Regions from separate parts of the Rhizobium sp. IY2 genome, predicted to be linked through region 2. Evidence: predicted binding sites of a transcription regulator. Region 2 holds the regulator's gene; each other region holds the start of a gene.
What was found. The regulator PhoB, encoded in region 2, activates phosphate uptake and scavenging genes when phosphate is short. The targets are predictions, from matches to a motif close to TGTCATNNANCTGTCAT.

Region 1: the regulator PhoB is predicted to act here: its motif matches at 1,666-1,682, upstream of phnF (phosphonate metabolism transcriptional regulator PhnF).
Region 3: the regulator PhoB is predicted to act here: its motif matches at 3,885-3,901, upstream of ACMUVN_RS17155 (DUF2794 domain-containing protein).

Annotation. Positions count from the first base shown of each region.
Region 1 covers NZ_JBLKNU010000008.1:110,425-117,781, reverse strand. The annotation lists gene dapB (4-hydroxy-tetrahydrodipicolinate reductase) at 1-177, shown strand, start outside; gene ACMUVN_RS22840 (2,3-bisphosphoglycerate-dependent phosphoglycerate mutase) at 199-834, shown strand; gene phnF (phosphonate metabolism transcriptional regulator PhnF) at 903-1,640, opposite strand; gene phnG (phosphonate C-P lyase system protein PhnG) at 1,753-2,229, shown strand; gene phnH (phosphonate C-P lyase system protein PhnH) at 2,229-2,837, shown strand; gene ACMUVN_RS22820 (carbon-phosphorus lyase complex subunit PhnI) at 2,842-3,948, shown strand; gene ACMUVN_RS22815 (alpha-D-ribose 1-methylphosphonate 5-phosphate C-P-lyase PhnJ) at 3,945-4,820, shown strand; gene phnK (phosphonate C-P lyase system protein PhnK) at 4,817-5,593, shown strand; gene phnL (phosphonate C-P lyase system protein PhnL) at 5,620-6,327, shown strand; gene ACMUVN_RS22800 (DapH/DapD/GlmU-related protein) at 6,324-6,941, shown strand; gene phnC (phosphonate ABC transporter ATP-binding protein) at 7,059-7,357, shown strand, end outside.
Region 2 covers NZ_JBLKNU010000011.1:89,530-96,886, forward strand. The annotation lists gene ACMUVN_RS26895 (Hsp33 family molecular chaperone) at 1-295, opposite strand, end outside; gene argF (ornithine carbamoyltransferase) at 385-1,299, opposite strand; gene ACMUVN_RS26905 (aspartate aminotransferase family protein) at 1,340-2,539, opposite strand; gene ACMUVN_RS26910 (GcrA family cell cycle regulator) at 2,963-3,496, shown strand; gene phoB (phosphate regulon transcriptional regulator PhoB) at 3,757-4,440, opposite strand; gene phoU (phosphate signaling complex protein PhoU) at 4,588-5,301, opposite strand; gene pstB (phosphate ABC transporter ATP-binding protein PstB) at 5,346-6,161, opposite strand; gene pstA (phosphate ABC transporter permease PstA) at 6,177-7,357, opposite strand, start outside.
Region 3 covers NZ_JBLKNU010000004.1:290,066-297,422, reverse strand. The annotation lists gene ACMUVN_RS17170 (ABC transporter permease) at 1-1,880, shown strand, start outside; gene ACMUVN_RS17165 (Bax inhibitor-1/YccA family protein) at 2,061-2,789, shown strand; gene ACMUVN_RS17160 (N-acetyltransferase family protein) at 2,897-3,454, shown strand; gene ACMUVN_RS17155 (DUF2794 domain-containing protein) at 3,461-3,862, opposite strand; gene ACMUVN_RS17150 (DUF1223 domain-containing protein) at 4,246-4,986, opposite strand; gene acnA (aconitate hydratase AcnA) at 5,311-7,357, opposite strand, start outside.

The DNA of each region.
Region 1 (7,357 bases), on a different contig from region 2:
GTCATCGGCGAGCACTCCGTGCTTTTTGCCGGCGAAGGCGAAATCGTCACCTTGTCGCACAGTGCGGCCGACCGGTCGATTTTCGCGCGCGGCGCCATCAAGGCAGCGCTTTGGGCGCGCGACAAGAAGCCGGGTCTCTATTCCATGCTCGACGTGCTCGGGCTTTCTTCCTCATAACGATACTACGGAGGCATATTCATGAGCGGTACCCTCGTCCTCGTTCGCCATGGCCAGAGTGACTGGAACCTGAAGAATCTCTTCACCGGCTGGAAGGATCCCGATCTGACCGAGCTCGGCATCCAGGAAGCCAAAACAGGCGGTGAAGCGCTCGCCGAATACGGGATCAAATTCGACATCGCCTACACCTCGGCGCTGGTGCGCGCGCAGCACACGCTGAAGCTCATCCTCGACAAGGTCGGCCAGCCCGATCTCCAGACGATCCGCGACCAGGCGCTGAACGAGCGCGACTATGGCGACCTCTCCGGCCTCAACAAGGACGATGCCCGCGCCAAATGGGGCGAGGAACAGGTCCATATCTGGCGCCGTTCCTATGACGTGCCGCCGCCCGGCGGCGAAAGCCTGCGCGACACCGGCGCCCGCGTCTGGCCCTATTACCTCACCGAAATCCTGCCGCGCGTGCTCAGGGGCGAAAAGGTGCTGGTCGCCGCACACGGCAATTCGCTGCGTTCGCTTGTCATGGTGCTCGACAAGCTGAGCAAGGAAGGCGTGCTCGCGCTCAACCTCGCGACCGGGGTTCCGATAGTCTACACGCTGAAGGCGGATTCCACCGTCGCCTCCAAGGAAGTGCTCGGCGACATGTCCGGCGCACACTGAATTCGGTACGGCGTGCCGCCGAAACAGGTCGGCACGCCTTTCCTCAATTTCCAGCCCAATTCTCGGCCTCAACTCTCGATCGTGAACTGCACCCGGTCGGCCGCAAAGCGGCTGATCGAATATTGCACCGGGACACCCTCAAGATCGGTATTCATCGCCTTGGTGATCAGCAGGATCGCGCCGGGGGTGAGTTCGAGGTCGGCCATGTCGGCGGCACCTGCATGCGCGGCCGTCACTTCGGTGGTCGCGCGGACATAATCCGACAGGCCGAGTTCGGCGAAAGCCTTGGTGATCGATTCCCCCCTCCGATAGGCCGCACCGATACCGGCGAAGCGCTCGGCGGGAAACCAGCTCGTTGCCCTTGAAACCGGCCGCTTGTCCGCCTGACGCAAGGTTTCCAGGCGGATCACCTGGTCTCCCGGTTTCAGGTGCAGCCAACGGGCGATCTCGGCACTCGCTTCTTCCCTCGCCTCATCAAGCAGAAGGCCGCGCATCTCACGCGCCTGGTCGCCGATACCGGCGCTGAAGCGCGTGCGCTTGGTGATCGGGAAATTCAGACGCTCCTTGCGCTCGATCAGCGTGCCGCGGCCTTGTACCGCACGCACGATTCCTTCCTGCGCCAGTGCGGCAAGCGCGCTGCGCACCGTATGCCGGTTGACGCCGAATTGCAGCGCCAGGACAGTTTCCGGCGGCACCATACCCGTTTCATCATAGGCTCCGCTGCTGATCGCCTCGCGAATCCGATCGGCGATCTGACGCCAGAGCGCCACGCCGGTCTGTCTTTGCACCTGCTTCAATCCCGCCATTCCGCCCCGCCATTTACACTCACGATGTCACACGCTTGTCACGACATCGATTTAAGCGTAATTGTATCTTGTATGGTTGTCTATATCAATAGACATTTGAAGGGAAGCGGCGATGATCTCAGCGGACAGAAACGACGCTGCGTCACAGACGGCATCCGGGCGCAAACGCGCCGCCGATCTGCTGGCGCGGGCGGAACGCAGCGAACTTCAGGCGGTCTGGGACGCATTGCCGGAAAAGCCCGTAGCACATCAGGTGCGCGGACCTGAGACCGGGCTGGTGATGGTGCGCGGACGCATCGGCGGCGGCGGCGCTCCCTTCAATCTTGGCGAGGTGACGGTGACGCGGGCCACGGTCCGGCTCGATTCCGGCGCGGTCGGCCATGCCCAGGCGCTCGGCACCGACCGTGAAAAGGCCCGGTTGGCGGCGATCTTCGACGCGCTCTGGCAGGAAGACGCGACCAAGGATTTCGTCGAACAGGCGCTGCTTTTGCCGATCACTGAGCGGATCGCCGATGCCGAACGCCGCAAGGCGGACGAGACGGCGGCCACCCGCGTCGATTTCTTCACCATGGTGCGGGGAGACAACTGATGGGTCTGAAGACAGAAGCTCTCATCGGCGGCTTTGCCGAACCGGTCTTCCACGCCCAGAGCGTCTTCAAGATGCTGATGGACGGCATGGCCCGCCCCGGCGCGATCCAGACCGTTCAGCCCGATGCCGCGCCGCCGATGCCACTCGGCATCGCCGCCGGCGCGATCGCGCTGACGCTTTGCGACCACGACACGCCGGTCTGGCTTTCGCAGGGACTGGCGAAATCTGCCGTGCCGGAATGGCTCGGCTTCCACACCGGCGCGCCGTTGACCACCGAAAAGGCCGAGGCGCGCTTTGCCTTCACGGAGGCCGGCATCGCCCTTTCCTCCTTCGGCCTGTTTGCCTCCGGCACGCAGGAATATCCCGACCGCTCGACGACCGTCGTCATCGAGCTCGCCGAACTCGAGGGCGGCCGCAGGCTGGCGCTGATGGGTCCGGGCATTCAGAGCGTGACGGAGATCGCCCCCGTTGGTCTGCCCGAAACCTTCCTGTGGCTCTGGACCGAGAACCGCGCGCTCTTTCCGCGCGGCATCGACATCGTGGTGACGGCGGGCAAACGTTTCCTCTGCCTGCCGCGCACCACCAAGATCACAGCAACGGAGATCTGAGCTCATGTATGTTGCCGTCAAGGGTGGCGAGGCCGCCATCGCCAATGCCCACCGGCTGCTCGCCGACCGCCGCCGCGGCGACCGTTCGCTGCCGGCGATCGGCATCGACCAGATCGTGGCGCAACTGGCGCTCGCCGTCGACCGCGTCATGGCCGAGGCCTCGCTTTTCGACCGCACGCTCGCAGCGCTCGCCGTGCGCCAATCGCGCGGCGATATGATCGAAGCGATCTTCCTGCTGCGCGCCTACCGTACGACGCTGCCGCGTTTCGGCTATTCCGAGCCGCTCGACACGGCTGATATGACGATCGAGCGCCGCATCTCGGCGACCTACAAGGATCTGCCGGGCGGCCAGCTTCTCGGACCTACCTTCGACTATACCCACCGCCTGCTCGATCCCTCGCTGCTTTCGGACGAGGCGATCGAAGAGCCCGCGCTGCGCCCAGCCGAGACCGGCCGCGTCATGCGCGTCTCCGAAATCCTCGGCGAGGAGGGCCTGATCGAGGCCGACGGCGACATGCCTGAAGATCACGAGATCGGCGACCTGACTCGCGAGCCGATGGAATTCCCGATGACCCGCGATCTGCGCCTGCAGGCGCTTGCCCGCGGCGACGAGGGCTTCCTGCTGGCGCTCGGTTATTCCACCCAGCGCGGCTATGGCCGCAACCACCCCTTCACCGGCGAAATCCGCATCGGCGATGTCGAGGTGGAATTCGACGTGCCGGAACTCGGTTTCGCCGTCTCGCTTGGCGTAATCCAGGTCACCGAATGCCAGATGGTCAACCAGTTCAAGGGGTCGGCCAAGGCGCCGCCGCAATTCACCCGCGGCTACGGCCTGGTCTTCGGCCAGAGCGAACGCAAGGCGATGGCGATGTCGCTGGTCGACCGGGCGCTGCGCGCCGAAGAGCTCGGCGAGGATATCACCGCGCCGGCCCAGGACGAGGAATTCGTCATTTCGCATTCCGACAACGTCCAGGCGACGGGCTTCGTCGAGCATCTGAAGCTTCCGCATTATGTGGACTTCCAGGCCGAGCTCGATCTCGTCCGCCGCATGCGCCGCGAATTCGAAGCCGCCCGCAACGGTGGCGAAGACATGAAGGAAGCCGCCGAATGAGCGATCTGGCCAGCTACAACTTCGCCTATCTCGACGAACAGACCAAGCGGATGATCCGCCGCGCCATCCTGAAGGCGATCGCCATTCCCGGCTATCAGGTGCCCTTCGCCTCGCGCGAAATGCCGATGCCCTATGGCTGGGGCACCGGCGGCGTGCAGGTGACGGCCTCGATCATCGGACCGGATGACGTGCTGAAGGTCATCGACCAGGGTGCCGACGACACGACCAACGCCGTGTCCATCCGCGCCTTCTTCCAGAAGGTCGCCAATGTCGCGGTGACGACCCATACCAGGGATGCGACGATCATCCAGACGCGCCACCGCATTCCGGAAGAAAAGCTCGCTGCCGGGCAGGTGCTGGTCTACCAGGTGCCGATCCCCGAGCCGCTGCGTTTCCTCGAACCGCGCGAGACCGAAACCCGCAAGATGCACGCGCTCGAAGAATACGGGCTCATGCATGTGAAACTCTATGAGGATATCGCCCATAACGGCCGCATCTCGCGCACTTACGCCTATCCGGTGAAGGTCCATGGCCGCTATGTCATGGATCCCTCGCCGACGCCGAAATTCGACAATCCGAAGATGCACATGTCGGATGCGCTGCAGCTCTTCGGCGCCGGGCGCGAGAAGCGCATCTATGCGGTTCCGCCCTATACCGACGTCGTCAGCCTGGATTTCGAAGATTATCCCTTCGATATCCAGCGCTTCGACAAGCCCTGCGCCCTTTGCGGCGCCGAGGATGTCTATCTCGACGAAGTGGTTCTCGACGACAAGGGCGGGCGCATGTTCGTCTGCTCCGACACCGATCATTGCGAAGACCGCCGGGCGCAGGGACATGCCGGCGAGATGCTGGCCCGGGAGGCTGCAGAATGAGCGATATTCCGCTTCTCAAAGTCCATGACGTTTCGAAATTCTACGGCAACCGCATCGGCTGCCGCGACGTCTCCTTCGAGCTCTGGCCCGGCGAAGTGCTCGCCATCGTCGGCGAGTCCGGCTCCGGCAAGACGACGCTGCTCAACTGCCTCTCCACCCGGCTGCTGCCGAGCACCGGCAGCGTCGAATATCACATGCGCGACGGCAGCTACCGTGATCTCTACCGGATGAACGAGGCCGAGCGGCGCTTCCTGATGCGGACCGACTGGGGCTTCGTGCACCAGAATCCGGCCGACGGCCTGCGCATGACGGTCTCGGCCGGCGCCAATGTCGGCGAGCGGCTGATGGCGATCGGCGACCGCCACTATGGCAAGATCCGCGCCTCGGCGATCGACTGGCTCGAGCGCGTCGAGATCGACGCCGATCGCATCGACGACCAGCCACGCGCTTTTTCCGGCGGCATGCGCCAGCGACTGCAGATCGCCCGCAACCTCGTCACCGGCCCCCGCCTCGTCTTCATGGATGAACCCACGGGCGGCCTCGACGTCTCGGTGCAGGCGCGCCTGCTCGATCTCGTGCGCGGCCTCGTCAACGATCTCGGTCTCTCGGCCATCATCGTCACCCATGATCTCGCCGTCGCCCGCCTGTTGTCGCACCGGATGATGGTGATGAAGGACGGCTACGTCATCGAGCACGGACTCACCGACCGCGTGCTCGACGATCCGCGCGAACCCTATACGCAGCTGCTCGTCTCCTCGATCCTGCAGGTCTGAGCTCCGAAACCAAGGAAGAAGAAATCATGGCAACGCCCCTCGTCGTTTCCGAAGTCTCGAAGAGCTTCACCATGCATCTGCGCGACGGCATCAGGCTGCCGGTCGTCTCCGATGTCGCCTTCTCGGTCGCGTCTGGCGAATGCGTCGTGCTCGGCGGCCCGTCGGGTATCGGCAAGAGCTCGCTGCTCAAGATGATCTACGGCAATTATGCCGTCGACACCGGCCAGATTCTCATCCGCCACGACGGCCGCATCGTCGATCTCGCCGCCACCGATCCGCGCACCGTGCTCAAGGTGCGGCGCCATACGCTCGGCTATGTCAGCCAGTTCCTGCGCACCGTGCCGCGCGTCGCGGCGATCGACGTGGTTGCCGAGCCGCTGGTGGCGCGCGGCGAGGACGCCGGCACGGCACGGGAAAAGGCCGGCGCTCTGCTGGCCAGGCTCAACCTGCCGGAAGCCCTCTGGCAGCTTCCGCCCGCCACCTTCTCCGGCGGCGAGCAGCAGCGCGTCAACATCGCCCGCGGCTTCATCACCGAACACACGATCCTGCTTCTCGACGAACCGACAGCCTCGCTCGATGCCAGGAACCGTGCCGTCGTCGTTGGCATGATCGCGGAAAAGAAGAAGGCGGGTGTCGCCCTTCTCGGCATCTTCCACGACGAGGAAGTGCGCGAAGCGGTCGCCGACCGGATCCTCGACGTCCAGCAGTTCTCACCGAGAAAGATCGCCGCATGAGCCGCAAGCTTGGTATCGAACCCTACTTTCATGAGACGGCATCCATCAGCGATTCCACCTTCGGGCGGTATACGGAGGTCTCCGAACGGTGCCGCATCAGCGAGGCTACGTTCGGCGATTATTCCTACATCATGCAGGACGGCTCCGTCTGGTGCGCGACGATCGGCAAGTTCGTCAATATCGCCGCCGCCGTGCGCATCAACGCCACCAACCATCCGACCTGGCGGGCGACGCTGCATCATTTCACCTATCGCGCCGCCGACTACTGGCCGGACGGCGACATGGAGACCGACTTCTTCGCCTGGCGCCGTGCAAACCGGGTGACGATCGGCCACGACGTCTGGATCGGCCACGGTGCGACCATCCTGCCGGGTGTGACCGTCGGCAACGGTGCGGTGATCGGGGCCGGCGCCGTCGTGTCGAAGGATGTTGCGCCCTACACGATCGTCGGCGGCGTGCCGGCCAAGCTCATCCGCGAACGCTTTCCGAAAGAGGTCGGCGAACGGATGGACAGCCTTGCCTGGTGGGACTGGGAGCACGATCGGCTGCGTCTGGCGCTAGCCGATTTTCGCAACCTGAGCGCGGAAGATTTCCTGTCCCGCTACGGCGGCTAAACCCCCGATATAGGGGCGGAGAATTGTGACAGGACTTACACAAATGTGACACGCGAGGTTCATCAAGCGGGACTAATGCGATGCTGACCAAGGCCTGGATCGCAAGGGAAGAGCATGATGTTCGAGCTGAAGAATGTCACACGTCGTTTCGGAAAGAAGCTCGCCGTCGATTCCGTCACGCTCGCCATTCCCCAGGGCCAGATGGTCGGCATCATCGGCCGCTCCGGCGCCGGCAAGTCGACGCTGCTGCGCATGATCAACCGCCTTCAGGAGCCGAGCTCCGGCACCATTCATTTCGCCGGCGTCGCGGTCTCCGGGCTTCGCGGCCGGGCGCTGCGCAACTGGCAGCGCGACTGCGCGATGATCTTCCAGCAGTTCAACCTAGTGCCGCGCCTCGACGTTCTGACCAATGTCAT
Region 2 (7,357 bases):
TTTCCGGCGTCGAGAAATCGGCGACGAGAAGATCGACCGGGCCATCGCCCTTGGTCTGCACCGTGAACTTGCCGTCGAATTTCAGCGAGGTTCCGAGCAGCACCGTCAGCACGACGACTTCGGCAAGCAGCCGGGCGACGGGAGCGGGGTAATGATGGCGCTCGAGGATCGCATCGAGCATCGGGCCGAGCTGGACGGCGCGGCCGCGCACATCCAGACCCTCCACCTGAAAAGGGACGACATGGTCATCGCCGGCGAAATCAAACTGGCCGAGGGCGGCTGCAGCTTCTGCCATGGCTTTCACTCCTAGTTTTCAAGCGACTGCCCAGCGTGGCCTTCGCTCGCGCGGTCGCGAGTGTGTGACTCGCGACACCAGATTATGGTTCAGATCGCGCCCAGGCACCAAGCAAGAATCGACTTCTGCGCATGAAGGCGGTTTTCCGCCTCATCGAAGACTACGGATTGCGGACCGTCGATCACTTCGTCCGTCACTTCCTCACCGCGATGAGCAGGCAGGCAATGCATGAACAATGCATCATTGCCGGCCTTCGCCATCAAAGCCGCGTTGACCTGATAAGGCTGGAAGACATTGTGACCCCGGGCCCGATGTTCCTGATTCATGGAGACCCAGGTATCGGTCACCACGCAATCGACGCCGGCGACCGCACGGTCGGCATCATGGCAGAGCATGATCTCGGCGCCCTCATTGCGGGCCCAGTTCAGATAGTGATCCTTGGGCTCCGAGCCAAGGGGCACGGCCATGTTCATGCGATAGCCGAAGCGCGCCGCCCCTTCGACCAGCGAATGCAGCACATTGTTGCCATCGCCGGTCCAGGCGATGGTCTTGCCCTTGATCGGGCCGCGATGCTCTTCGAAGGTCATGATATCGGCCATGATCTGGCAGGGATGGGTGTCATCCGTCAGCGCATTGATCACGGGCACGGTCGCGTGCTCGGCAAGCTCCAGCAGCCTGGAATGCTCGGTGGTGCGGATCATGATCGCATCGACATAACGCGACAGCACCTTGGCGGTGTCGCCGATCGTCTCGGCGCGGCCGAGCTGCATCTCGGTGCCGGACAGGAACAGCGTTTCGCCGCCGAGCTGGCGCATGCCGACATCGAAGGAGACGCGGGTGCGCGTCGACGGCTTCTCGAAGATCATCGCCAGCATCTTGCCGGCGAGCGGCTTGTCGCCCGTGCCGGCCTTGAAGGCCTGCTTGCGGGCGAGCGCATCGTTCATGATGGTTCTGAGATCGGCTGACGTGACCGCCGAAAGATCGAGGAAATGTTTAGGAGCCATAGTCTTCTTACCTGTGCTGCGCCCGCAGGCGGCAATCCCTTCAAGCCGTCTTCTTGACCTTGGAGGCGCGAATGCTCTCGGCCGCGCGCTCGATGCGGGCAAGGCCCTCGCGGGCTTCCTCGGCGGTGACCACGAGGGGCGGAAGAAGGCGGATGACATTGTCGCCGGCGGGCACGCCGAGCAGATGGGCGGCGCGGATCGCCTGCAGCAGTTCGGCCGAGGGAATGGCGGCCTTGACGCCGAGCAACAGCCCCTCGCCCCTGATATCCTCGATCACATCGGGATAACGGTCCTTCAGCGAAGCGAGGCCCTGGCGGAAGACAAGCGCGACGTCGCGCACCTGCTGGAGGAAGCCATCGGCGAGAATGATGTCGAGCACGGCGCTGCCGACGGCCATGGCGAGCGGATTGCCGCCATAGGTCGAGCCGTGCGTGCCGGCCTTCATGCCGGAGGCAGCCTCTGATGTGGCAAGGCAGGCGCCGAGCGGGAAACCGCCGCCGATGCCCTTGGCGACCGCCATGATGTCGGGGGTGACGCCCGACCATTCATGGGCGAAGAGCCTGCCGGTGCGCCCGACACCGGTCTGGACCTCGTCGAGGATCAGCAGCAGGCCATTTTCGTCGCAGATCTGGCGCAGCGCCTTCATGAATTCGGGGGTGGCCGGACGCACGCCGCCCTCGCCCTGCACCGGCTCGATGAGAATTCCGGCCGTGGCATCGGTGATCGCGGCGCGCACCGCTTCGATGTCGCCGAAAGCCACCTGATCGAAACCGGGCGCCTTGGGGCCGAAGCCCTCAAGATATTTCTCCTGGCCGCCGGCGGCGATCGTCGCCAGCGTCCGGCCGTGAAAGGCGCCCTCGAAGGTGATGATATGGAAGCGCTCGGGATGACCCTTGGAATACTGATAACGGCGCGCCGTCTTGATCGCGCATTCGAGCGCCTCGGCGCCCGAATTGGTGAAGAACACCTTGTCGGCGAAGGTGGCGTCGGTCAGCCGTTTGGCCAGACGCTCCTGACCGGGGATCTCATAGATGTTGGAGAGATGCCAGACCTTGTCGGCCTGCTCCTTCAGCGCACCGACCACATGCGGATTGCTGTGGCCGACCGAAGTGACGGCGACGCCGGCGCCGAAATCGAGATATCGCTCGCCGCTTTCGGTGATCAGCCACACGCCCTCGCCTCGCTCGAACCGCAACGGGGCACGAGAATAGGTGTCATAAAGCGGCGCGGCTTCAGCCATAGCGCGATCTCCCATCGATGTTATCAAGCTCCGGACTCCGGCTAAGAAAACCAGGCCCGAAAAATCAAAAATGCCGCCTTGCGGCGGCGACTGGCACTATTTCCTTTTCGCGCTGCAATGTCAACAAAACTGCGCCCTTAGCGCATGCAGCAAGCTTGTACAGCAGCATTATCCGTCCTCAACAGGCATTATTGCAGAAATGCCACGCCGGGGCAGCAAGTTGGGGAAAACTTGAAATTCGATTCATCCGGATTCATGCGACTCTTGTCACGGAGTCAGCCTCACACTAGGTTAAAGTTCAATTACTAGACTGCATGCGGCGGAACTAGTCACCAAAATTGATCAAGCGTTTCTTGTTTCGGAGCCTTCCGGGACAACGGTGAGGGATTCTGCCATCACCAACGCAAAAGGTGGAGACAGGGCATGAACTGGACAGACGAGCGGGTCGAGAAACTCAAGAAGCTCTGGGCCGAAGGACTGAGCGCCAGCCAGATCGCGGCACAACTTGGTGGCGTCAGCAGAAACGCGGTCATCGGCAAGGTGCATCGGCTGAGCCTCCCCGGCCGTGCCAAGGCCGGCGGTACCGCCAATGCCGCCCGAACGCCGAAACGCAATACTTCTGCGCCGCGCGCGCCGAACTACGCCTCACGGGTCGCCACTCGCACCGTTACCCGCCAGCAGGGCGCGACGATGCTGAAGGAAGAGATCGAGATCGAAACGATCGAGGAAATGGAATACGTGCCGAGAGGCAACGTGGTCGTTCCGATTTCCCGACGCCTCGGCCTGACGGAACTGACCGAACGCACCTGCAAGTGGCCGGTCGGCGATCCGCTGAAGGACGACTTCCACTTCTGCGGCTGCGAATCCCCCGACAATTCGCCCTATTGCAGCTATCACCAGAAGCTTGCCTACCAGCCGGTCAACGAACGCCGCCGGGCAGCAGCGCGGGCCAGCTGAGCGGGTAACATCGCCGGACAAGAGAAACGGGCCGACTGGCCCGTTTTTTTGTAGTTATTGGTTCGCGCGGATGGCTACCCCTCATCCGCCTGCCGGCACCTTCTCCCCGCTTGCGGGGCGAAGGGGATATGCCGCGACCTCTCCGTTCCCCGCTGACCTCTCGCAGGGCACGTGCCCTCGCCCCGGTTTACGGGGAGAGGGTTAGAGTGAGGGGCAGACGCTAGCTCGAGCGACGTTGTCAGCAATCAGAATGGAGGCCCTCAGGCTTCCATCGAATAACCGGCACCGCGGACGGTGCGGATGACGTCCTGCATGTTGGAGAAATTCAGCGCCTTGCGCAGGCGGCCGACATGGACGTCGACCGTGCGTTCGTCGACATAGATATCGTGGCCCCAGACACCGTCGAGAAGCTGCGAGCGGGAGAAGACCCGGCCCGGCGACGACATCAGGAATTCCAGCAGGCGGAATTCGGTGGGGCCGAGGCGGACTTCGCGGGTCTTGCGATGGACCCGGTGGGTTTCGCGGTCGAGTTCGATATCGCCGCATTTCAGCACCGTCGACAGCACCTCGGGACGGGCGCGGCGCAGCATCGCCTTGACGCGGGCAACGAGCTCGGGGGTCGAGAAGGGCTTGACGACATAATCGTCGGCCCCCGTCGAAAGCCCGCGGACGCGCTCGCTCTCTTCGCCGCGCGCCGTCAGCATGATGATCGGCAGGCGCTCGGTTTCCGGCCGCATGCGCAGGCGCCGGCAGAGTTCGATGCCGGAGACGCCAGGCAGCATCCAATCGAGGATGAGCAGATCGGGCGTGCGCTCCTGAAGCCGCATTTCGGCTTCGTCGCCACGAAGGATGGTATCGACCTCGAAGCCTTCCGCTTCGAGATTGTAGCGAAGAAGCACGCTCAGGGCTTCCTCGTCTTCAACAACTGCAACTCTCGGGATCATGCGTGTCGGTCTCCTCGCGCATGATCCTTGAACCGGGGATGGTTCAAGCAATGCACCCTGCGCAAATTCAGAATTGGCTGCGACCTCTTTGCGCGCCCCGGATGGGCGCGCACGCAAGCTTCTAGCCCGGCCGTCCGGCCCGGGCGGTTATTCGGTTACCGCGCCGACGGTGTTGGCGCTGTCGTCTTTTGGACGATCGCCTTCCGGCTGCGCACCTGTCGCCATGTAAAAGATCGTCTCGGCGATGTTGGTGGCGTGGTCGCCGATGCGCTCGATGTTCTTGGCGCAGAAGAGAAGATGCGTGCAGCTGGTGATGTTGCGCGGATCTTCCATCATGTAGGTCAGGAGCTCGCGAAACAGCGAGGTGTACATCGCGTCGATCTCGTTGTCGCGTTCGCGGATCGCGTTCGCCTTGTCGGCGGAGCGATTGGTGTAGACATCGAGCACTTCCTTGAGCTGGACGAGCGCCAGTTCGGAGAGATGCTCGAGGCCGCGGGCGAGCTTGCGGGGAACGCCGGTGCTTTGGACGGCGATGACGCGTTTGGCGGTGTTCTTGCCGAGGTCGCCGACGCGTTCGAGATCGGCGGCGATGCGGATCGAGCCCATGATTTCGCGCAGGTCCGCGGCCATCGGCTGACGGCGGGCGATGGTGACGATCGCCTTGTCGCCGATTTCGCGTTCGGCGTGATCGAGGATCACATCGTCGGAGATGACCTTCTGCGCCAGCGCGGTATCGCCGTTGACCAGCGCCCGCACGGCTTCGGCGACCATCTGCTCGGCCAGGCCGCCCATTTCGGAAATCCGCCTGGACAGGAACTTCAGATCATCATCATAGGCAGAATAAATATGTGTCGATGCCATGGGGCTTTATCCTCGAATAACGGAAAGGCTTGGTGACGCCAGGATCAGCCGAAGCGACCCATGATGTAATCCTGGGTGCGCGGATCGTCCGGATTGGTGAACATCTTGTCGGTGTCGTTCTCCTCGACGAGATTGCCGAGGTGGAACATGGCGGTGCGCTGCGAGACGCGCGCGGCCTGCTGCATGGAGTGGGTAACGATGACGATCGTGTAGTTCTCGCGCAGCTCGTGGATCAGTTCCTCGACCTTGGCGGTGGCGATCGGGTCGAGCGCCGAGCAGGGCTCGTCCATCAGGATGACCTCAGGGCTGACGGCGACGGCACGGGCAATGCAGAGGCGCTGCTGCTGACCGCCGGACAGGCCGGTGCCGGATTCATGCACGCGGTCCTTGACCTCGTTCCAGAGGCCGGCGCGCTGCAGGCTGGTCTCGACGATCTGGTCGAGATCGGCCTTCGACTTGGCCAGGCCATGGATGCGCGGGCCGTAGGAGACGTTTTCGTAGATCGTCTTCGGAAACGGGTTCGGCTTCTGGAAGACCATGCCGACGCGGGCGCGAAGTTCGACGACGTCGATATCCGGATCATAGATATCGTCGGTGTCGAGCGTGATCTTGCCGGTGACGCGGCAGCCGTCGATCGTGTCGTTCATGCGGTTGAGGCTCCGCAGGAAGGTCGACTTGCCGCAGCCGGACGGGCCGATCAGGGCGGTTACGGTGTTTTCGCGGATGTTCAGGTTCACATCGAAAAGCGCGCGCTTTTCGCCGTAGTAAACCGAGACATCCTTTCCGATCATCTTATACGGGACGTTGCTCATCTTGTGATCCAGCGCCTTTTCAACTGCAGCTTCCGTCAACATGTTCATGATGTTTAACTCCGTTTACCAGCGGCGCTCGAAGCGACGACGCAAGAGGATGGCGCCCATGTTCATGACGATCAGGAACAGGAGCAGAACGATGATGGCACCCGAAGTACGCTCGACGAAGGCACGTTCGGCCTCGTTGGCCCACATATAGACCTGTACGGGCAGAGCCGTCGAGGGATCGAGCGGCGTCGTCGGCGCGTTGGCGACGAAGGCGACCATGCCGATCAGGAGCAGCGGCGCGGTTTCGCCGAGCGCATGCGCCAGGCCGATGATCGTGCCGGTGAGGATGCCGGGCATGGCGAGCGGCAGAACGTGGTGGAACACCATCTGCATCTTGGAAGCGCCGAGGCCGAGGGCTGCGGCGCGGATCGACGGCGGCACGGCGCGAAGAGCGGCACGCGTGGCGATGATGATCGTCGGCAGGGTCATCAGCGTCAGCACCAGGCCGCCGACCAGCGACGCCGAGCGCGGCAGGCCGATGAAGTTGATGAAGACGGACAGACCGAGCAGACCGTAGACGATCGAGGGAACCGCGGCGAGGTTGTTGATGTTGACCTCGATCAGGTCCGTCAGCTTGTTCTTCGGCGCAAACTCCTCGAGATAGATCGAGGCGGCGACGCCGATCGGCAGCGACAGCACCAGCACGATCAGCATCAGGTAGAGCGAGCCGATGAGGGCGACGCCAAGGCCTGCGGCCTCCGGACGGCTGGAGTTGCCGTTGACGAAGAGGCCGGTGTTGAACTGCTTGTGAAGAGCGCCGCTCGCCTTCAGCTCGTTCATCCAGCCAACCTGCTTGTCGTTGACCTTGCGGTTCTTCTCATCGACCGAAAGATCGATCTGGCCCTTGTTGGCGCTGTCGACATTGGCGTCGGCAAGCACCGTGACATTGACCGTCTTGCCGATGATCGACGGGTCTGACATGACCATGTCGCGCAGCTGGATCGGGGCGCTCTTCGACAGCATGGCCGAGGCATCGCGCACATCAGGGCGGCTTGCGGCATTGATGTTCAGTTGCTTGACGATCGCGTCGCGCAGGAGAACCGGATAGTTGGCGGCGATCAGCACCGAAGGGTCGGTCGCACGCTTGTTGTTCGGGTCGATCGTCTTCTCCGAGAATTCGATCGGCAGGGTGATCGCCGTCTGCTGGAAGGCGGTGTAGCCCTTGCCGATCACCGTCCACAGCAGGATGAAGAGGA
Region 3 (7,357 bases), on a different contig from region 2:
AAGACAAGGGCGCGATGTCGGGCATCCAGGCGCGCGCCTCCAAGGAATTCCCCTCCGCCGGCTGGGCGATCCGCACCAGCGATCGCGCAGCGCCCTCGCTCACCGAAAACATTACCCGCTTCTCGCAGTTCCTGACGCTGGTCGGTCTCACCGCGCTGATCGTCGGCGGCGTCGGCGTGGCCAATGCCGTGCGCGCCTTCCTCGATGCCAAGCGGACGACCATCGCCACGTTCAAATGTCTCGGCGCCCCGGCCCAGGTCGTCGTCCTGATCTATCTTTTCCAGATCGCCATCATCGCCCTCGGCGGCATCCTCATCGGCCTCGTCATCGGCGCGTTGTCGCCGATCTTCGCCGCGCAGTTCCTGGCGCAATTCCTGCCGGTCTCCACGATGCCGACCCTCTATCCCGGCGCCCTGCTGCTCGCCACGCTCTTCGGTATCCTGACGACGCTGGCCTTCGCCATCCTGCCGCTCGGCCATGCCCGCGAAGTGCCGGCGACCGCCCTCTTCCGCGAGCAGGGCTTCGAGGCCCGCCGCCTGCCCTCTTGGCCCTACATCCTGCTTGCCGCTGTCTTCATGGCCGCTCTTGCCGGCCTTGCCATCCTGACCGCCTATGACCGTTTCATCGCCGTCGTCTTCGTCGGTGCGATCGTCTTCGCCTTCGTCGTCCTGCGCCTCGTCGCAGCAGCGATCGCCTGGCTCGCGCGCCGCAGCCCGCGCGTCAATTCACCCGCCTTGCGGCTGGCGATCGGCAATATCCACCGCCCCGGCGCACTGACGCCCTCGGTCGTGCTGTCGCTTGGCCTCGGACTGGCATTGCTGGTGACGCTGACCTTGATCGACGGCAACCTGCGCCAGCAGCTGACCGGCCGCATGAACGAGGGCGCACCGAACTTTTTCTTCGTCGATATCCAGAGCGCCGAGGTCGGCGCATTCCGCGATCTCGTCCAGGCGCAGGCGCCGCAGGGCAAGCTCGTCGAAGTGCCGATGTTGCGCGGCCGGATCGTCGCCTTCAACGGCGAGGACGTCAGCAAACTGACCGTGCCGGCGGCCGGCCGCTGGGTGCTGAACGGCGATCGCGGCATCACCTATGCCGAGACCCTGCCGGAGAACGCCGCCCTCACCGAAGGCAGCTGGTGGGACAAGGATTACAGCGGCGAGCCGCTCGTTTCCTTCTCCTCGGAAGAGGCGCATGAGCTCGGCCTGAAGATCGGCGATACCGTCACCGTCAACGTGCTCGGCCGCAACATCACGGCGAAGATCGCCAATCTGCGCCGCGTCGAATGGGAATCGCTGTCGATCAATTTCGTCATGGTCTTCTCGCCGAACACATTTCGCGGCGCTCCGCATGCCTGGCTGGCGACGCTGACGGATCCCTCGTCGACGCCCGCCGAAGATGCGGCAATCCTGAAATCAGTCACCAACACCTATCCGACGATCACCAGCGTGCGGGTCAAGGACGCGATCGATATCGTCAACCAGCTGGTCGCGCAGCTGGCGACCGCGATCCGCGCCGCCGCCTCTGTCGCCCTCATCGCCTCGATCCTCGTCCTTGCCGGGGCGCTTGCTGCCGGAAACCGGGCGCGCACCCACGACGCGGTGGTGCTGAAGACGCTCGGCGCCACGCGCGCCATGCTGATCCGCGCCTTCAGCTACGAATATCTGATCCTTGGGCTTGCGACCGCGATCTTCGCGCTGATCGCCGGCAGCGTCGCCGCCTGGTTCATCGTCGCCCGCATCATGCGTCTGCCGTCAACCTTTCTGCCCGACGTGGCGGGGTTGACGCTTGTGACCGCGCTCGTCCTCACCGTCGGCATCGGCCTGATCGGCACTTGGCGCATACTTGGGCAAAAGGCGGCCCCCGTTTTGCGCGAGCTTTGACCGGGCAGCGGCACTCAAACCCTTCACCTTACGGCGATTTAACCGGCCGAGCCTCTGCAAGCCTCTTGTTTGCAATGGGCGAAAGCCTCATATTATCCGCAGGCATGCTGGAGCTCCGCAGCGGCGCCCGGGTCGAAAACCCCGACACCGTATTTCCATCGGAGCTTGTAAGAGGAAACTATGGCTGATCTCCGTAACTATCAAAGCCGCGCTCAGACCGGCGAGATGATTGATCAAGGCCTGCGCGCTTATATGCTCAAGGTCTACAACCTGATGGCGCTGGGTCTGGCGATCACCGGTGTGGCCGCATATCTGTCGTTCCAATTCGCCTTCGCCAATGGCGAGCTGACCGCTTTCGGTCAGGCGATCTATGTGAGCCCGCTGAAGTGGGTGGTCATTCTGGCGCCGCTGGCTCTGGTGTTCTTCCTGAGCTTCCGGATTCATACCATGACGGTGGCCGCCGCCCAGACGACCTTTGCAGTCTACGCCGCGCTCGTCGGCCTGTCGCTCTCGTCGATCTTTCTGATCTACACCGGCCAGAGCGTCGTTCAGACCTTCTTCGTCACCGCCGCCTCCTTCGGCGCGCTGTCGCTTTACGGCTACACGACGAAGCGTGACCTGTCGGCGATGGGCTCGTTCCTGATCATGGGTCTGTTCGGCCTGATCATCGCTTCGCTGGTCAACATCTTCCTGGCTTCGTCGGCTGTGCAGTTCGCGATCTCCGTGCTCGGCGTTCTGATCTTCGCAGGCCTCACCGCCTACGATACGCAGCGGATCAAGGAACTGTACCTGGAAGCCGATGACGTTGCCGTGGCCGGCCGCAAGGCGATCATGGGTGCGCTGACGCTCTATCTCGACTTCATCAACCTCTTTATGTTCCTGCTGCAGTTCATGGGCAACCGTAAATAAGCAGGGCAGACTGAGATCGAAAAGGCGGCTTCGGCCGCCTTTTTTGTTGCGCAGGCTTTCGCGGAGTGGTCTTAGGAAACCTTACTTTTCCCGATGGATGCCGCCGAATGTCATTCCGCCTGCGCGATGCCTCCCAAGCCGATATCCCCGCCATTGCCGATATCTATCGCGAATCCGTCCTCAACGGCGTCGCGAGCTACGAGATCGTGCCGCCTTCCGAGGCCGAGATGGCGCTGCGTTTTTCGACGATCGTCAGCCAGCAATATCCCTATATCGCGGCCATCGGCACGGACGGAACCCTGCTCGGCTACGCCTATGCTTCGGCCTTTCGCACGCGTCCAGCCTATCGCTGGATGGTCGAGGACTCCATCTACCTCGCGCCTGAGGCCCGCGGCCGGGGCGTCGGCAAGGCGTTGCTTGCCGAGCTGATCGAGCGCTGCACCGGCCTCGGCTTTCGGCAGATGACTGCCGTCATCGGCGGCGCCAACCCCGCCTCTATCGCGCTTCACCGGAAGGCCGGCTTCGAGGAGATCGGTCTGATGCGGGGCACCGGCTACAAGCACGGCCGCTGGCTGGATACGATGTTGATGCAGCGCAGCCTCGGCGAGGGGATGGCGACCGATCCGGATCCGTCCGCCTATCCCGGCACGCTGTTTACCGGTTGATGCGGCTTATTTGTCGACGAGCTTCAGGGCCTTGTCGAACACCTTCAGCACCTGGTTCAGCTCGTGACCGCGCTTCAGGATCGTGCCGTGGACGTTGATGACGGAATAGGCGCCCTGCTTGGCGGCGAGCTTCGGGTTTTTCTCGATGCGGAAGAGCGGCATTTCGCCGGAACGCTTGAAGACGGAAAAGACCGCCCTGTCCTTCAGGTGATCAATGGCGTAGTCGCGCCATTCACCGTCACCGACCATGCGGCCGTAGATCCAGAGGATCGCGTCCAGTTCGCGCCGGTGGAAGGTCACCGGAAGCGGGTCCTTGCTTTGCTTGTATTCCCTGAGATCGACGACGACTGAGGAACTATTGTCGACGGAGCGGCTTTCGCCGTGTCGCAAATCCGGCTGATCTGTCATCAGTCTCCCAAGGCCTCCGCATGTGACAGGAGAGTGACAGTTTGCCCGAGCCGCCGCAAATTGCAAGAGCGCCAGCCGTCACATTCGGCCGCACGACAACGCCGCTTGTCTCTCGGGCAAAGACGCTGCGGCACTTTGAATCTGCGCATCATGCCTTCTAAAAGTTGGGTCCGAATTCGGAAAGCATGATGCCCTGGATAGGCTCACGCTTTCTCCGCAGCGCCGCATTTCAGTCAAAACAGCGCCTCATTTGCAGGAGATTTATGAATTCCAGTTTGGCGCCAGCGCGCCAAAGGGCCCGGCGGAGCGTATCGACCTTAACCCCAGCCCCGAATACGCTCGGCCGGGCCGCCCCAGCACTTCATCCACAACCGGATGAAATCTCAGATATTTTTGCCAGCCATGACAACGGTCGCGCCGAGGATCGCAGCCGGATCGCCGTCTGCGGTCGCCGATTGCAGCAGGATCGCGCAGCCCTCGAGCTGCGGCCGCTGCAACACGCTGGCCGGCAGCGTCAGACTGGTTGCCTTGCCGTCCCACATGCCGATGGTTTCGACATTGGTGACGCTGTGCAGGTAGGAAAGCTTCCGGCCGCTGTTCTCGCCCTTTTCGACGTCGATGGTCTTTTCCTTGTCGAAATAGACCATCACGACATTGGCCTTGCCCTGTCCCGCACCGATCTTGATCTCCAGCTCGTCGCCGCGCATCGCGGCGTTGATCGGAACGGTCAGCCCGTTGCCTTCGCTGCTGTAGGTGTCGATCTTGCTGTTGATACCGTTGAGATCGGCGCCGGCCAGATGGCCGCGTCCGTTGACGATCGCCTGCGGCGTGTAGACGTTGCTGCGGCCCATCGTTCTGGCATAGCCATATTGCCGTTCGGTGTTTTCCTTGGAGCTCAGCGTATCGGCCCAGCCGAGATAATTCCAGTAATCGACATGATAGGCGAGCGCGATAACATCGCCCTGATTCACCAGCGTGCGGAAAGCCGCATCAGCCGGAGGACAGGAGGAGCAGCCCTGCGCCGTGAAGAGTTCAACGACACCTTTCGGCGTGCCGTCTTCGGCCTGCAGCGGGCCTGACAGAACAACGCCAGCGATCAGCGGAATCAAAAAACGGGGGGACATTCACCTGCACCTCTTTTTCAGCGCCGACAGCATGTTGGAACCGCAGGCCCTGACATATGAACGTACGAATAATCCTTCCGGGTCCAAACGAAAAGTCACGAACGGGTGAGACGGAGCTCCACCGGAACTTGCGGAAAACAAATCATCGTGAGCCCGTCCGAATACTGTCGCCACACAGAAAAGCCGCCGGAAACTGCTCTCCGGCGGCCATTATCAATCAAGTCTCCTAAATCCGGATGAATCTGAATCCGGATTTACATCAAAGAAGAAGAGCATGATGTCGTCCGAAAACCGCTCACACTTTTCGGCATCATGCTCTGAAAATCAGGCAGCGAGATCGCGCAGAACCGTCTGCAGGATGCCGCCATTGTTGAGGTAGATCACCTCGTCGAGCGTATCGACACGCGACAGCAGCGGAACCTCCTTCACGGTGCCGTCGCCATAGGTGATCTTGGCGATCTTCTTCTCGCGCGGCTTGATCTTTTCCAGACCTTCGATGGTGACGAGTTCATCACCCTTGAGGCCGAGGCTCTGCCAGGTCGTGCCCTCTTCGAAGACGAAGGGAATGATACCCATGCCGACTAGGTTCGAACGATGGATGCGCTCGAAGGACTGGGCGATCACCGCCTTGACGCCGAGCAGGTTGGTGCCCTTGGCAGCCCAGTCGCGCGAAGAGCCGTTGCCATATTCGACACCGGCGAAGATGACCAGCGGCACGCCTTCCTGCTTGTACTGCATCGCCGCGTCGTAGATCGAGGTTTCGTCCTTCGACGGATAGTGGATGGTGTAACCGCCTTCCTTGCCGTTCGGGCCGAGCATGTGGTTGCGGATGCGGATATTGGCAAAGGTGCCGCGCATCATCACTTCATGGTTGCCGCGGCGCGTGCCGTACTGATTGAAGTCGGCAACGGCGACGTCGTGACCGAGCAGATAGGCGCCTGCCGGCGATGCCGCCTTGATCGAACCGGCCGGCGAGATGTGGTCGGTGGTGATCTTGTCGCCGAACAGGCCAAGCACGCGGGCGCCCTTGATGTCGGAAACGCCGGTGCCCTTCTTGCCCATGCCGACGAAGTAAGGCGGGTTCTGGACATAGGTCGAATTGTCGTCCCAGGCATAGGTCTGGCCCGGCGGAACCTGGACGGCTTGCCAGTTGACGTCGCCCTTGAAGACGTCGGCATATTTGCTTTCGTAGAGTTCGCGCGTCACGTATTTCAGGATGAACTCCTGGACCTCCTTCGAGGTCGGCCAGATGTCCTTCAGGTAAACGGGATTACCGTTCTGGTCCTCGCCGATCGGCTCCTTGGTCAGATCCTTCTGCACTGTACCGGCCAGCGCATAAGCGACGACGAGCGGCGGAGAGGCCAGATAGTTCGCCTGTACGTCGGGCGAGATACGGCCTTCGAAGTTGCGGTTGCCGGAGAGAACGCCGGAAACGATGAGGCCCTTGTCGTTGATCGTCTTCGAGATCGGCGCCGGCAGCGGACCGGAATTGCCGATGCAGGTGGTGCAGCCGAAGCCGACGAGGTTGAAGCCGAGCTTGTCGAGGTCGGCCTGCAGGCCCGACTTGGCGAGATATTCGCCGACGACCTGGCTTCCCGGTGCCAGCGAGGTCTTCACCCACGGCTTCGTCTTCAGGCCCTTGGCAACAGCGTTGCGGGCAAGCAGGCCGGCAGCGATCAGGACCGACGGATTGGAGGTGTTGGTGCAGGAGGTGATGGCAGCGATCGCCACGTCGCCATGGCCGAGATCGAAATCCGTGCCTTCGACGGCATAGCGGTTCGAAAGCTGACCGGGCTTCTTGTAGTCCGTGTCCATCGAGCCGGCGAAACCGGAAGCGATGTTCTCCAGCGAAATGCGGCCTTCCGGACGCTTCGGGCCGGCCATCGACGGCACGACGTCGCCGAGATCGAGTTCCAGCGTGTCGGTGAAGACGAGTTCGGAGCCGTCGCCCTCGCGCCACATGCCCTGCGCCTTCGAATAGGCTTCGACGAGCGCGATACGGTCCTTGGTGCGGCCGGACATGTTGAGATAGTTGATCGTCTCGCCGTCGACCGGGAAGAAGCCGCAGGTGGCGCCGTATTCCGGGCCCATATTGCCGATCGTCGCACGGTCGGCGAGCGGCATGTTGTCCATGCCCGGGCCGAAGAATTCGACGAACTTCGAAACGACGCCCTTCTTGCGCAGCATCTGCACGACGGTGAGAACGAGGTCGGTCGCGGTGACGCCTTCCTTGAGCTTGCCGGTCAGCTTGAAGCCGATGACCTCAGGCAGCAGCATCGAGACCGGCTGGCCGAGCATCGCCGCTTCCGCTTCGATACCGCCCACACCCCAGCCGAGAACACCGAGACCGTTGATCATCGTCGTGTGGCTG